2 regions of the Glutamicibacter arilaitensis Re117 genome follow, and region 2 is predicted to be linked to the other one. Evidence: riboswitches for the same ligand, from Rfam matches in the RefSeq annotation. Region 2 holds a riboswitch; the other holds the start of a gene.
The links. A riboswitch is a leader RNA that binds a small molecule or an ion and turns the genes downstream of it on or off. The one in region 2 is predicted to bind S-adenosylmethionine.
Positions count from the first base shown of each region.

Region 1: it holds a riboswitch for S-adenosylmethionine, as region 2 does, so the genes downstream of both, AARI_RS18060 (flavin reductase family protein) here and AARI_RS01720 (methionine ABC transporter ATP-binding protein) in region 2, are expected to answer to the same signal.

Region 1 covers NC_014550.1:3,801,718-3,808,612, reverse strand. Annotated here, with positions in the region: gene AARI_RS18075 (hypothetical protein) at 1-235, opposite strand, end outside; gene AARI_RS18070 (PaaI family thioesterase) at 977-1,393, opposite strand; gene AARI_RS18065 (long-chain-fatty-acid--CoA ligase) at 1,409-3,016, opposite strand; SAM riboswitch class IV at 3,392-3,507, shown strand; gene AARI_RS18060 (flavin reductase family protein) at 3,601-4,101, shown strand; gene dnaB (replicative DNA helicase) at 4,757-6,112, shown strand; gene AARI_RS18050 (ZIP family metal transporter) at 6,175-6,895, shown strand, end outside.
Region 2 covers NC_014550.1:273,718-281,901, reverse strand. Annotated here, with positions in the region: gene AARI_RS01730 (MetQ/NlpA family ABC transporter substrate-binding protein) at 1-904, opposite strand, end outside; gene AARI_RS01725 (methionine ABC transporter permease) at 934-1,629, opposite strand; gene AARI_RS01720 (methionine ABC transporter ATP-binding protein) at 1,626-2,645, opposite strand; SAM riboswitch class I at 2,740-2,831, opposite strand; gene AARI_RS01715 (NmrA family NAD(P)-binding protein) at 3,139-4,002, shown strand; gene ggt (gamma-glutamyltransferase) at 4,217-6,040, shown strand; gene AARI_RS01705 (LLM class flavin-dependent oxidoreductase) at 6,117-7,520, opposite strand; gene AARI_RS01700 (acyl-CoA dehydrogenase family protein) at 7,574-8,184, opposite strand, start outside.

The DNA.
Region 1 (6,895 bases), 330 kb from region 2:
GTTCCGCAATCACAGTTGAGAGCGAGAGAGTTAATGCAGCAAACATGACAGGAACATACTTTGTGAAGCTGGTCTTAGGGGCATCCGAGAGTAGCCAAGACGTTAGGAAGAACATCGCCGAGGCAAGGAGGACTGATGCTAATAACGCCAAAGCTCGTTTCTTCTTGTCGACTCCGTGCCACATGGGCAAAGTATCGCCAGGGTCGTTGTTAGAAAGACCGAGGTATTTCAGCATTCTTCTCCCGTGCAGCTCGTGTAGCGGTTGTAGATCTTGGTGCTGCGCGCACCTCATACTTCACCAAGCGGAAACTGAACATCTTGATGATTTCTTATATTCATACTAGCAAAAGGGTATTTTCAAAAGAATCATACTTAAGTATGGTGCTCGGTGAGCCTCAGTACTAGAAAGCCGGTGACGTTGCACGGGGCATTAAAACCAACGGTCGGTACGCTGACGAACGAAGTGACTGAATTGGTGCCTGCTCACTAGCCCGTCCAAGGTCGGGGTTCCTTTGGTCCGCATCTTATATGCGTTCTGCATGAAGCCCTTGAGCAGGGCATGCTCGCAAGAGCATGCCAAGCATCCTCGCGAACCGTAGTTCCCATTGTTCGAATGACGAAATGGATCCAAGGCGACTGCAGTTTGAACGATCCCATGTCATGGACCGCACCTAATTAACCCAAACGGGCATGCGTCCGTCGCCGTTTCTATTCGCAAACCCAAGGCATTCTTGTCGTGTACCCAGGTGTCGAAGCCACGCCTTCGTCGATACGTTGTTGGGTGTTTGGGTTTCGTGAGGCACCGTTGCTGCTACTTAGGGGCTGACGGGTAAACCTAACGTGTGATTGAACGTTCGAAAGCTACGGCAAGAGAAACTAGGTGCAGAGGCAGGCTTCTACGTCGTTCCTTAAACCTTGTGGTGTCGGAACTGGTGCCTTGAACGCCGCGTAGTCGAATCCCATCTGCAGGGATGCCTTAGCCCTTGGGCAGATCCACATTCTGGGTACGCAGTTGGCCACGGGAGAGCTGCTTGCCGGTGGCTTCATCGGTGATGATGACCTCCCAGAGCTGCTGGGTGCGCCCTTGGAACAGCGCGGTGGCGACCACCTGGACCCGCGCCCCGGTGGATGGGCGCAGGAAATCGGTTGCGTTATGCACTCCGACGGCGAATTGCCCGCGTTCGGCCACCGCATAGCTGGCGCCAACCGACCCTGCGCTCTCGATCATCGAGGCGTACACGCCGCCATGGACCACGCCCCACGGGGTGTGGTGGTTCTCGTCCAACGTCGCGTGGGCACGTACTTCAGTGGCAGTGATTTCATCGAATTCCAATCCGATGCTTGCGCTGAATCGGCTGGTCTTGTCGGGAATCCGTGGTGCTGGCTTATCCAATTACTGGTCCTCGGGCTAGTTCGTTGTGCTGTCTTCGAGCGCCTGGGCGCGCAGGACATTCTTCTGCACCTTACCAGTGGAGGTGCGCGGCAGATCCTGCGGGAAGACGATGGTGCGCGGCACCTTGAATCCGGCCAGCTTTTCGCGGGCGAAGCCGATCAGGGTTTCGGCATCCAGGGTGGATCCGCTGGCGCGGATGACATAAGCCACCGGACGCTCACCCCATTTCTCATCGGCGACGCCGATGACTGCAAGATCCAGCACCTCTGGATGCGACGCGAGGGCCTGTTCCACCTCGATGGTGGAGATGTTCTCGCCGCCGGAAATGATGATGTCCTTGGCCCGGTCGCGCACCTGGATGTAGCCGTCCGGGTGCATGACGCCGAGGTCGCCGGTGTGGAACCAGCCGCCATGGAAAGCTTGGGCGGTGGCCGCTTCGTCGCGGTAGTAGCCGATCATGACGTTATTGCCGCGCAGCACGATTTCACCCATGGTCTGCCCATCCGCCGGCACATTGTTCATGTTCTCATCAACAATGCGCGCGGACTCGGCGGTGATCATGCCAACGCCTTGGCGTGCCAGTTTCGCGGCCCGGCCCGGGCCATCGAGCTCATCCCATTCATCCTGGTACTCGCAGACCGTGTACGGCCCGTAGACCTCGGTGAGCCCATAGACGTGGACGACCTCGATGCCCAGCTTCTGCAGCTTGGAGATGATTGCCGGTGACGGGGGAGCGCCTGCGGTGGTGATGCGCAGCGGGGAATCGAGCTGGTGGGCGCGGGTGGAGTCGGCGATGATGGAGCAGACGGTCGGGGCGCCGCACAGGTGGGTGGTCCCCAGATTCTCGATGGCATCCCAAACAGCATCTTCTCGCACCCCGCGCAGGCTCAGGTGGGTGCCACCGGCCGCCGTGACCGCCCACGGGGTGCACCAGCCATTGCAGTGGAACATCGGCAGAGTCCACAAGTAGCGGGTTTGTGCGGTGAAGCCCTGGTGGTGCGCTTCGCCCAAGGAGTTCAGGTAGCTGCCGCGGTGCGAGTAGAGCACGCCCTTGGGCTTGCCGGTGGTGCCCGAGGTGTAGTTCAGGGTGATCGGAGCCCGTTCGTCAGCGATCGCGTAGGGAAGCTTTTCATCGGAGGCTTCGGCCAGCAGCTCATCCAGGGTGGCATCGACCTGGACGTTTGGGCGTGCTCCGTCATATTGGTCATCGGTGATCTCGATGAGGGCATCCAGCGTCGGGTTCTCCCGGCGCAGGGTCTCGGCGTTTTCCAGCAGTTCGGTATCGGCGAGCATCAGCTTCGCCTCAGAATGATCAACGATGTACTGCAGTTCGTGGGCCGAAAGCCGGGTGTTCAGGGCAATGAGCACGCCACCGGCCAGCGGCACGGCGTAGTGCGCCATGAGCATCTCTGGAGTGTTCGGCGCCAGTACGGCGACGCGGTCACCGGGCTCAATGCGTGCTTTGAGCGCTTGGGCAAAGCGGTGCACTCGTGCTTCGAACTCGTTATAGGAATAGCTGCGGGTTCCATGGATGACGGCGCTTTTATTCGGGTAGACCTCGGCGGTGCGTTCCAGGAAGCGCAGTGGGGTCAATTCTGAATGGTTGGCCTGAATCTCTACCATGGTGTGGCTATTCCTCAATCGTCATCGCGGGTACGGTCAACATTAAGCAGGAGTGTGACTCAACGCACTCTGTGACCAATAATGGCATGAACCTCGGCGTCATGCGGAGAAACCAAGTTTCATTACGGTGGGCGGTAGGGAATTCGCGGCAGGGCTCTAGTTTCCGGAAGAATGCTGATCTCATGCCGATTCGGCGGTCGCGGGGCCTTGCTGCGCTCGTCGGCCGGAAGGTTCTAGCGACAACGTCATTCAACGAATAAAAGACTGCCAAATGCGCGCTAGTGACGGGTTGAATCGAACATTTCTTTAAATATTGCGATTTGCGAAGTGAAATGTTTGACGCTTCTTCGTCATGGGCCATATCGTTTTAATCAGAATCAAGAGCATCAGCTATAAGCCCTGGCTTGCTGATCGGCAACCCTCTCAACGGTAGTGGGGTGCTCCAGGTGAGGATTCGGTTCCACACAAATGTGCTGGAACAAGTACCGCACACGGCGCGGGATTTCAGCTCAAGCGGCTTCGGGTAACAAGAAGCCTTAGCTTGCGAGCTACTGCGCGGTGGGCAAGACCGAAGGAATCGAGCCATGTCATTGAATCTTGAACTTGACCCGTTGACCCTACGCAAGGTATTCGCTCAGCACCCCTCGGGCGTAGCCGCCCTTTGTGCTGAATTGGACGGCGAGAAGACCGGCATTGTCGCTTCATCGTTTACCGTTGGCGTTTCCCTTGAACCTGCATTGGTAATGTTCGCGGTGCAGAAATCCTCGAACACCTGGCCCAAGCTGCGCGACGCTGGTCGCATTGGTGTCTCGGTGCTCAGTGAACGCAATGACGGTGTTTGCGCGCAGATTGCTTCGAAGAATGGCGATCGATTCCGCGGTATCGAAACCACCGGCACAGATCAGGGTGCGCTCTTTGTTGACGATTCCACGCTTTGGCTGGAGACCTCAATCTACAACGAAGTCGAAGCAGGCGATCACTGGGTAGTTCTTTTGGAAGTTCATGGGCATCGCACCTCAGGGCACCTGCCACAGATCTTCCATGATTCGCAGTTCCACTCGCTGCCAGTTCCTGAACTGGTATAAAACCCTCTTAGCTTTCAGCGCCGGCTGGTTCATTTAGTTGATCCAGTCGGCGCTGTTTGTTTTAAGCGCGCGCCTGTTCGCCTCACCGTTACGCACAATAAGTTATCCACCGGACCCTGGGGTACGAGGGCCGCCGATTGTGGACTATTCACGGTTTTGACGTATTCGGATGAATTTAATCCGGGATGACTAAGGGTTTTGTGAAACTTCGAGTATCCACAAGGATATCCACAGAACTGTGGACTGGGGGTGGGGAAATGTGCACAAGGAGCGAAAAACCCCGGAAACTGGGTGATTTTGGGTGTTGATAACTCTGGGCGTGATGCCGTGACCTTCAATGAATATACTTTCTGTCCACAGGTGTGTAAACCGAAAAAGCCTAGTCACATCCAGTTTGATAGGTACAAAGTGGGGTAATCCACAGAGTTCTCCCCAGACAGTGAACAGGGACGTCCACAGGTACAGCGTGGTTATCCACATATTCTGTGGATAATGAGGTTTACGCCTGTTAATAACACCCCTACTGTTGGCTTTGGGAGAGAAATATCCACAGGCGCTTAATATCCAAATGTCCGTGTCGACTGACATGATGGAGCGTTGCCATGAGGCAGGGAGAATTTTTCTCAGCGGGTCAATAGGGATGGAAGTGTCTGCAATGAGTGCTGAGCCGGTTTATGAAGGACGAGAATCCGACGCAGGGCGTAAGCCGCCACAGGATGTTGAGGCCGAAATGTCGGTCCTCGGCGGCATGATGCTCTCCAAGGACGCCATTGCTGATGTGGTCGAAGCCATCCGTGGCACCGACTTCTATCGCCCGGCCCACGAATCCATCTATGAGGCGATTGTTGACCTCTATGGTCGCGGCGAACCAGCTGATGCGGTGACAGTTGCCGACTTGCTGACCAAGCGCGGAGAGATTTCACGCATTGGCGGTGCAGCATACCTGCATAACCTCATCCAGCAGGTTCCAACTGCAGCCAACGCAGGGTACTACGCAGAAATCGTGCGTGAACGTGCTGTGCTGCGCCGATTGGTCGACGCAGGTACCCGCATTGTCCAGATGGGTTATTCGCCAGATGGTGAAGTTGACGCCATCGTCAACGAAGCCCAGGCAGAGGTTTACAAGGTTGCCGAAAACCGCAACAGTGAAGACTACGTGCGCCTCTCGGACATCATCGAAGATACGGTCGATGAAATTGAGAATGCGGCGAATGCTGGTGACGGCATTACCGGCGTACCTACCGGATTCTACGAATTCGATGAACTGACCCAGGGACTTAAGGGCGGCCAGATGATCATCATCGCCGCACGTCCTGCAGTGGGCAAGTCGACCTTCGCCTTGGACTTCGCCCGTTCGGCTGCCATCAGGCACAATATGGCTACCGTCTTCTTCTCCTTGGAAATGGGCCGCAATGAAATTGCGATGCGCTTGCTCTCCGCCGAAGCATCTATCCAGCTCCAAGATCTGCGCAAGGGTTCTGTCGAGGATGCCCAGTGGACCAAAATTGCCACCACGATGGGTCGATTGAACGAAGCCCCGTTGTTCATCGATGATTCTCCGAATATGTCCATGATGGAAATCCGCGCCAAGTGCCGTCGCCTGAAGCAGCGCAATGAGTTGCGCATGATTGTCTTGGACTACTTGCAGCTGATGAGCTCGGGCAAGCGCGTGGAATCACGCCAGCAGGAAGTTTCCGAATTCTCGCGTAACCTCAAGCTGCTGGCCAAGGAACTCGACGTTCCGCTGATTGCACTTTCGCAGTTGAACCGTGGCTCGGAACAGCGGACTGATAAGAAGCCGATGATCTCGGACCTTCGTGAATCGGGCTCGATCGAGCAGGACGCCGACATGGTGATCTTGCTGCACCGCGACGACGTCTACGACAAGGAAAACCGTCCGGGCGAAGCAGACGTAATTATCGCTAAGCACCGTGCAGGTCCGACTAAGACCATTACGGTGGCCTTCCAGGGCCACTACTCGCGCTTCAACAACATGTCCAACGAGGGTTAATCCCAGTCAGGACTTGCATGGCACCCACTATAGCCAGCTGATTGCTGGCTATAGTGGGTGCCATGTTCGATTCTATGCAGGCTTTGCTGTGGGGAACGGTGGCCGGCTCGGCCCTGTTGCTGGGCTCGGCGGCGGCGTGGTGGCTGAAGATTCCCAAGATCTGGGTCAGCGCCATCATGGCTTTCGGCGCAGGCGTGCTAATCAGCGCGTTGACCTTCGAGCTGGTGCTGGAGGCCTACACGACCGGTGGCCTGGTCGCTACGCTCATCGGAGTCATCGCTGGTGCCCTGCTGTACTTCGGGGCCAACCGGCTCCTTGACTGGCGGACCAAGCGGCGCCGGGCAAAGAAGGGCACGGGCGGTGCTGATGAATCCGCTGGAAGCGATCTGGCTGTCGGTGCGCTGATTGACGGGATTCCTGAATCGGTAGCGTTGGGCTTGACCGTGGTGGCCAGCTCGGCGATCAACCCGGCCATGCTCATCGCGATCTTCATTTCCAACGTCCCGGAAGGACTAGCCAGCACCGCGCAGATGAAAGACGCGGGGCGCAAAGGCTCCTCGGTGGCGGCCCTGTGGGGATCGATCGCGATCTGCTGCGGCATCTCCGCGTTCCTTGGCGCGCTGCTGCTCGAATCCATGCCCGGAGAGGTTCTGGCTTTCGCCACCGCCGTGGCCGCCGGCGGCATCTTGACGATGATTGCCGACACCATGATTCCCGAAGCCTATGCCGCGGAGCACGACTACACCGGACTGCTGGTCACCACGGGATTCCTCGCCGCCTTCA
Region 2 (8,184 bases):
CGGAGACCGGGGTGAGCACTCCCTGGACCAGCGGATCCTCGGTCGTGGCCAGGTACTCCTGCAGCCGCGGATCGGAGAATGCTTCCACCAGCTTCTGCGCATCGGCGCTCTTGGCGTACTCCGCGCCCATGACCAGGCGGGAGGCGAAGGTCTTGGGCGGCTCGGGGAACAAGATCCCCTGTTCGCGGTCGACCTTGCCCGCATCGAACTGGGAGACGTAGCCGATCGCCACACCGACGTCGTCGAGCATGCGCGGCATCGCCAGCAGGTCGGCTTCCTTCAATTCGAAGCCCCGGGGGTTATCGATGACATCGGGGATCTTCGCGGTGCGCGGTTCGATGTCAGGGTCCAGGCCGAGCAGGCCCTCGCGTTGCAGCAGCCACAGCGCCTGGCCCTGGTTGGCCACATCATTGGGCAACAGCAGCGAGGCGCCACGCGGGATGTCCTCGACCGAGTCGTAATGGTTCGAATAGAGCCCGAAACCCCACTGGAAGAGCTCCACCGTGGGTTCCAGCTCGACCCCGGCAGCCTCAGCGGACTGCTTCATGTACCACTGGTGCTCGAAAATCGTGGCATCGAATTGGCCGCTGGCCACCGCCTGGTTGGCCTGGATCGGATCCTGCAGCCCGACCTTCTCGATTTCGATGCCGTAGTCCGGCGCGATCTGCTGCGCCACGAAATCCAGGATCTTCTCCTCCCCGGCCATGGCCGGTTCGAAGTGGACGGTGAACTTCGTCTGGTTTCCGGCGGCCGAAGCGGCGGCAGGGGCGGAGCGCTGCTGGCCCAGCAGCACGCCGAGGATGAGGGCGGCCACGGCCGCGAGAGCGGCGATGGTCCAGGGAAGGGCATTGCGGTTCTTGCGCAGCGTGAAGCCGTGGTCGTGCCCGGTGTGCGGTGTAGTCATGGTCTCGCTCGTTCGTTCGTCGTTGGTGTTCAGGGACGCGCCAGGGCGCGGGCGATGCGGTCGCCGAGGAATTGGACAATTTGCACGGTCAGGATCAGCACCACGATGGTCGCCAGCATGACGTTCATGTCGAAGCGCTGGTAGCCGTAGGTCACGGCGAGATAGCCGATGCCCCCGGCCCCGATGGTCCCGGCGATGGCCGAATACTCGATCATCGAGATGGTGTTCAGCGTGATGGCCGAAGCCAGGGCCGGCAGCGCCTCGCGGATCTGCGTGGTGCCGATGATCTGCGCGGCCGAACCGCCGGTCACCAGCCCTACGGCCAGATTGTGCCTCGGCAGGTCGTTCAGCGCGTTCTGCACCAGCCGGGCGAAGAACGGGATGCCGGCAATGGTCATGGGCACGGCGGCCGCGGCAATGCCGATGGTGGTGCCGGTGACCCATTTGGTGAACGGTATGATCGCTGCCATCAGCACCAGGAACGGCAGGGAGCGCCCCATGTTGGCGATCCAGCTGAGCACCGCATGGAGGCGCGCCCTCGGGAAGAGCCCCTGCCGATCGGTGTTGTATAGCGCGATGCCCATCAGTCCTCCGAGGCTGATGACCAGGGCCATGACGATTCCGACCATGGCCCAGGTCTGGCCGTAGGCCGGCAGCATCAACGCGGGCAATTGCTGCCACGGAGTGTCGGTGCCCACGGCTGCGCTTTCAAATGGGATTCTCATGCGTTGGCCTCCACCAGTTCGTGATTGTTGCGGGCCAGGCTGCCCGGGTCGGCCTGCAGGCCCCACCCGTCCAGCAACCGGAGCAGGTCCTGAGGGGTCGCGCCCTGCACGCCCAAGCGCACTCGGCCCAAGGTCCCCTCATGGTGCGCCTCGACGGCGCCGCCAAGCAGGGCCACCGCGATCCCGTGCTCGATGCCCAGGCGGGAGATCCAGCCGGGATCGACCCGGTCCTTGCGGTAGGCCACCGTCACGGCATAGTCGAAGCCTGCCGGCAGTTCCTCGGACCGCAGCGGCAGCAGCTTCTCCCCGGTCGCCGAGCCAGGCGAGGCCACCAGCTCATGCAGGGCTCCGTGCTCGGCAATGCGCCCGCTGGCCAGCTGGGCGACCTCGTCGGCCACATGCCGCACCACATCCATCTCATGGGTGATCAGGATGATGGACAGGCCCAGGTCGCTGCGCAGCGAATCCAGCAGCCCCAGCACCTGGTGCGTGGATTCGGGATCCAGGCCCGAGGTGGCTTCGTCGGAGAGCAGCAGCCGCGGCCGCAGGGCCAGGGCCCGGGCGATGCCGACGCGTTGCCGCTGGCCGCCGGAGAGCTGCCCGGGATAGGCGTCCGCCTTCTCCAGCAGCCCGACCCGGTCCAGCAGCTGGGCCACCCGCTGCTGCATTTCGTGGTGGACCACCCCGAGGTTCCGCAGCGGAAGTGCCACGTTCTCGGCGACGCTCAGCCGGCTCAGCAGGGCCGAGTTCTGGAAGATCGTGCCGATGGCGCGGCGTTCGGCGCGCAGCGCCCTGCCCGAGAGCGCGCCGAGGTCCTTGCCGTCGATGAGGATCTGCCCGCTGCTGGGCTTCTCCAGCAGCGAGATGCAATGGGACAGGGTCGATTTGCCGGCCCCGGAAGGGCCGACCACTGCCGTGATCGAGCCTTCCGGCACCGACAGGTCGATCCCCTTGAGCACTTCGATGCGCCCCTGCGCGGTGTCATAGTGCTTGTGCAGATCCTTGATCTCAATCATGTGCTGCGTGCTCCTTGGCTGTTGCACCGTGAAGGACTGCCCAGGGCCGAGGTTGAGCCGGCTCGTAGCCAGGCGTGGCCCGGTGGCAGCCACTGCTCCATCGGTCCTGGCGGTAGCACCGTCCCGCGGTTCGGGTGGTTGCTGCGACGTCAACGAGCCAGGTCTCTCGGTCGCTCTGGATGGGTTGCCCGGCCTTGGCGGCCAGGTGTTCCCAGTCTGCGTTCCATGTCCGAACCGAGCCAAGAGTTGCGCAACACTGCGACATCACGTCATCCCCGGACTGGAAAAGCGGGCTGCCGGCGTCATTTTCGGCGTCATGATTTGTCGCATTGCCCCTCATGTGACCCTTTGAGTAGGAGGTGCTCCTGCGGATTTGCGCTCAGCCGGGGGGCCTTCTCCGGCAACCGCCGGCAATTGGTGCCCCGGCCCGGCATCGGGAATACGCGCTGCTGGCCTACGGTTGGAATCACTGACTGCTTTTGAAAGGACTGCCATGAAGATTGCCGTGACCGGAGCCACCGGACAGCTTGGAAATCTAGTCGTCGATGCGCTGCTGGCGCGCGGCGCGAAGGCCGCTGATCTGGTTGCCATTGGACGTTCAGCGCAGAAGCTGGAACCGCTGGCGGGCAAAGGCTTGGAAACCCGCGTTGCTGATTACAACGTTGAGCAGGCACTGATATCCGCGCTGAAGGGCGTAGACAAGTTGCTGTTGATTTCAGCCAGCGAGGTAGGCCAGCGCGTGGCGCAGCATGAGAACGTCATCAACGCCGCCAAGAAGGTGGATGTCCAGCTGATCGCGTACACCTCTATTGCCAACGCTTTGACCGGCGGAATGAAGCTTGCCGAGGAGCATATCGCCACCGAACGCCTGCTGGCCGGTTCCGGCATCGATTACGTGCTGCTGCGCAATGGCTGGTACATCGAGAACTACACGGACCAGCTGATGGGCTACCTCAACAGCGGCATGGTGCTCGGTGCCGCCGGCGAGGGCAAGATCAGTGCAGCGGCTCGGGCCGATTACGCCGATGCCGCCGCGGCGGTACTGCTCTCGGAGGAGGAGCAAAGTGGCAAGATCTACGAGCTGGGCAGCGACAAGCCGTTCACCCTCACCCAGCTCGCTGGCGCCGTTGGCGCTGCTGCCGGACAGGATGTTGCCTACCAGCAGATGGATCCCGAACAGCTGGAAAAGATCTATGCGGATGCCGGAGTCCCCGCAGCATTCGCCCACATTCTCGTCGATACCGATCTGCGCGTTCGCGAAGGCGCGCTAGAGGTCAACTCCGGCGATCTGGCCAAGCTGATCGGCCGGACTCCGGCTTCCCTGGGCAAGGTCATCAAGGAGAACCTGGACAAGTAATCCATGGGGCTAAGAGTTTAATCGGGCAGTCATTCGCGGCATTCAATGCCGTGGTGGCTGCCCGACTGTTTTACGTGTCATAACCAAACATATTCGCTGGACAAGGGCGGAATTAGCGCACGGATAACAAGTGCTGCGTGTCACAACCACGCACGGCATACCGTTCCCGTAAATTTGCGCATACTTCATCCCCACCTTTCCAGGAGATCAAAGTATGTCACGAGCACGATTACGGTCAGTTGCCTGCGCGGCAGTTATCGCCTTGGGCCTGGGCGCTTTCTCAGCCCTTCCGGCGAGCGCGGAACCACGGCACACCCAGAAAGACTCGACGGCCATTGGCACCGGCGGGGCAGTTTCCTCGGTAGACCCGGAGGCCACCGCCGCCGGCATTGAAGTTCTGCGCAAGGGAGGCAATGCCGTGGATGCGGCCGTGGCCACTGCGGCGGCACTGGGTGTCACCGAACCCTACAGCGCGGGCATTGGCGGTGGCGGATATTTCCTCTACTACGATGCGAAGTCCGGCAAGGTCAGCACCATTGACGGCCGCGAGACCGCACCAGCTGGCATCTCCCATGATGCTTTCATCGACCCGGCAACGGGCGATCCGTACAACTTCACCCCGGAACTGGTTACCAGCGGCGTGGCAGTTGGCGTACCCGGAACCTTGGCCACTTGGCAACGCGCCCTGGATAACTGGGGATCGCAGAACCTGAAGCAGGTCCTGCGCCCGGCAACGCAGATTGCTTCGCGCGGCTTCGTAGTTGACGAGACTTTCCGCGAACAGACGCTGGATAACAAGGAACGTTTCAACGCGTTCGACTCCACCAGCCAATTGTTCCTGCCCGGCGGCGATGCTCCCCAGGTCGGGACTATTTTCAAGAATCCAGATCTCGCCGCCACCTACCGAATGCTGGCCAAGCAAGACCTTGACGGTTTCTACGAAGGGCCATTGGCTACCGAAATCGCCCAGAGCGTTCAGGCGCCGCCCACCAGCGATGACACTACTCTCCCGGTTCCTGCAGGAACCCTGAGTACCGCGGACCTTGCCGGCTACGAAGTGGTGGAGCAAGCTCCGACAACGGTGAATTACCGCGGCTACGAAGTCTTCGGCATGGCCCCGTCTTCCAGCGGCGGAACGACCATCGGCGAATCGCTGAATATCCTTTCTGAGTTCAACCTCTCAGCGATGGATGAGCCCGATGCCTTGCACCTTTATTTCGAGGCCACTGCGCTGGCCTATGCCGACCGAGGAAAGTTCGTGGGTGATCCGGCATTTGTCCAGGTCCCCACCCAGGCCTTGACCGACAAGCTGTTCGGTGCGGATCGGGCGTGCGCTATTGATCCGCAACAGGCTGCGGTTAAGCCAGTGGCCCCTGGCGATGTCGAAAACTATGATGGCCGATGCCCTGCAGACACCGGTGAACCGGTGGCAGAGCAGGATACGGAGAATATCTCCACCACCCACCTGTCGGTCGTTGACCGCTGGGGCAACATGGTTTCCTACACGTTGACCATCGAGCAGACCGGTGGTTCGGGCATGGTGGTTCCCGGTCGCGGTTTCCTGCTGAACAACGAGCTGACCGATTTCTCCACGGTGTACGATCCGGCAGATCCGAACCGCATCGATCCGGGCAAGCGCCCGCGTTCATCGATGACGCCAACCATCGTTTTGCAGGATGGCAAGCCGGTGCTGGCTATTGGCTCCCCCGGTGGTTCAACCATCATCACCACCGTATTGCAGACGCTGGTGAACCGCATTGATCTGGGCATGGACATCAGCCAGGCCATTGCCGCACCGCGCGCCTCCCAGCGCAATACGGCAGCTGTTACGGCGGAACCGGAGTTCATCGACGCGCACGGCGCAGCTCTGGAAGCCTTTGGCCACAAGCTCACTGCGGCCGGGGATTCCTTCACCCCGCAGGCGGAAATCGGTGCGGTTGAAGCGGTAGAAATCGCTGCCGATGGCACGCTCACAGCCGCAGCCGAGCCTTCGCGGCGCGGTGGCGGTTCAGCGATGGTGCTGGAACCGATCGACTAGCCAGATACTCACACGGCGGCCTTGGGCAACATCTAACGCGTTGCCCAAGGCCGCCGTGTGCTCTTTGGCTAGGTTTCTACGCCTGAGGAGCCAAGCGGTTGGCCACCTTGTACTTCGCGGCGCGGTGCGTGTCCTTCACGCGATCGCCCTCGCCGAACAGCTTGTTGCGCAGCGAGCCCTCGGCGTAGTCGGTCTTGTAGACCCCGCGGGCCTGTAGTTCGGGAACCACGTACTCCACGACGTCCTCGAAGGTGCCCGGGGTGACGGCATAGGCCAGGTTGAAGCCGTCAACGTCGGTGTGCTCCACCCAGTCGATGAGCTTTTCGGCTACCTCGGCGCCCGAGCCCACGGAGACCGGACCGAATCCGCCGACGCCGATCCATTCGGCCAGCTGGCGGATGGTCCATGGCTTTCCGGTATCGCCACTGGCCTTCTTGAAGGTTTCCACCGAGGACTGGATGGCGTTGGACTTCACGTCGTCACCGATGACATCGTCTGGCCCGTAGACGGACATGTCGATGCCGGTCCAGCCCGAAAGCAGTGCCAGCGAACCTTCGATATCCACGTAGGAGGCGTAGTCTTCGAATTTCGCCTGGGCAAGTTCGGAAGTTTCGCCGGTGATGATGGTCTGCATGGCGAAGACCTTGATGTCGTAGCGGCCACGGCCCGCGGCCTCAGCGGCGTCGCGGATCTTGGCAACCGCTTCCTTGAGCAGGTCGCGGGTAGGGCAATTCACGAAGATCGCCTCGGCGTTCGACGCCGCGAATTCGGTGCCGCGCTTGGAAGCGCCGGCCTGGTAGATCACCGGGGTGCGCTGGGTGGAAGGCTCGGTGATGGCGATGCCCGGAACCTTGAAGTACTTGCCTTCGTGGTTGATCGGGTGCACCTTGCCCGGGTCGGTGTAGATCCCGGTTTCCTTGTCGTTTTGCACCGCGTCGTCTTCCCACGAGCCTTCGAGCAGCTTGTAGACCACTTCGAGGTACTCATCGGCGTGGTTGTAGCGCTCGTCGTGCTCCATCTGGTCTTCCTGGCCCATGTTGCGGGCGGCCGATGGCAGGTAGCCGGTAACCACGTTCCAGCCCACCCGTCCATTGGTCAGGTGGTCCAAGGTGGCCAGGCGGCGGGCGAAGGCGTACGGGTGCTCATAGGCGGTGCCGGCAGTGACGCCGAAGCCCAGATTCTCGGTCACGGCGGCCATAGCCGAGACCAGCATCATCGGGTCGTTGACCGGTGCCTGGGCGCCGGAGCTCAGCGGGGTCACATTGGTGCCCTTGTAGACGTCGTAGGTACCCAGCACATCTGCCAGGAACAGCCCGTGGAACTTGCCCTTTTCCAGCACCTTGGCCAGGTGGGTCCAGTAGCCCAGGGTGTTGTAGGTCGATGCCTTGTCATCCGGGTGGCGCCACAAGCCCGGTGACTGGTGGACCACGCAGTTCATATCGAATGCGTTGAATAGGATCTCGCGCTTGTTCTCGCTCATTGTTGTGCCCCCGTAAATCGGTTAAGTGAATTGTTGCTGGTCTGTGCCAGGCCCTAGGCCCGATGGGTCGAGTCTTCGCCGGTAACTGACAGGCGCTGCGGCTGGACCCCGTTGATCTCGTAGTCCCCGACGATGCGTGCCTTGTAGATCGCCGGGTTATGCGTGGCAATGGTCCGCGCGTTGCGCCAGTGCCGGTCCAGATTGCAGCCGCTTCTGGTCGACGAAGCTCCAAGCCCGTCGAAAATCTTGCTGGTCACTCCGATAGCCAACGGCTGGACCACGGTTTGCGCGCGGTTGGCGGCAAGCTCGCAGACCGCATAGCGCTCTTCATCGTTCAACCCCGGATCGCCCAGAGCCGCTTCGACTTCAAGCACCGCTCCGATGACTACGGAGTCAGCAGCGAAGGATTCCGCTGATACTTCGCCCACCAGCTGCAGCACCTGGGGTTCCTGGTAAACAGGGACACCGGTACCGGTGGTGAAGATGCGGGTTCGCGACTGCACCGCACGGCGCAGGTCGTTCAGTGCCGCGCGGGCGATGCCCGCCTGCACCGCCATGAGAACCAGCTGGAAGATGGCAGCTTCGGAGTCATTGGTCTGCTGCGGCATGAAGCAATCCACCGGGACCTGGCGGAACTCGGTGGTCCCGGTTCCGGTCAGCCCCT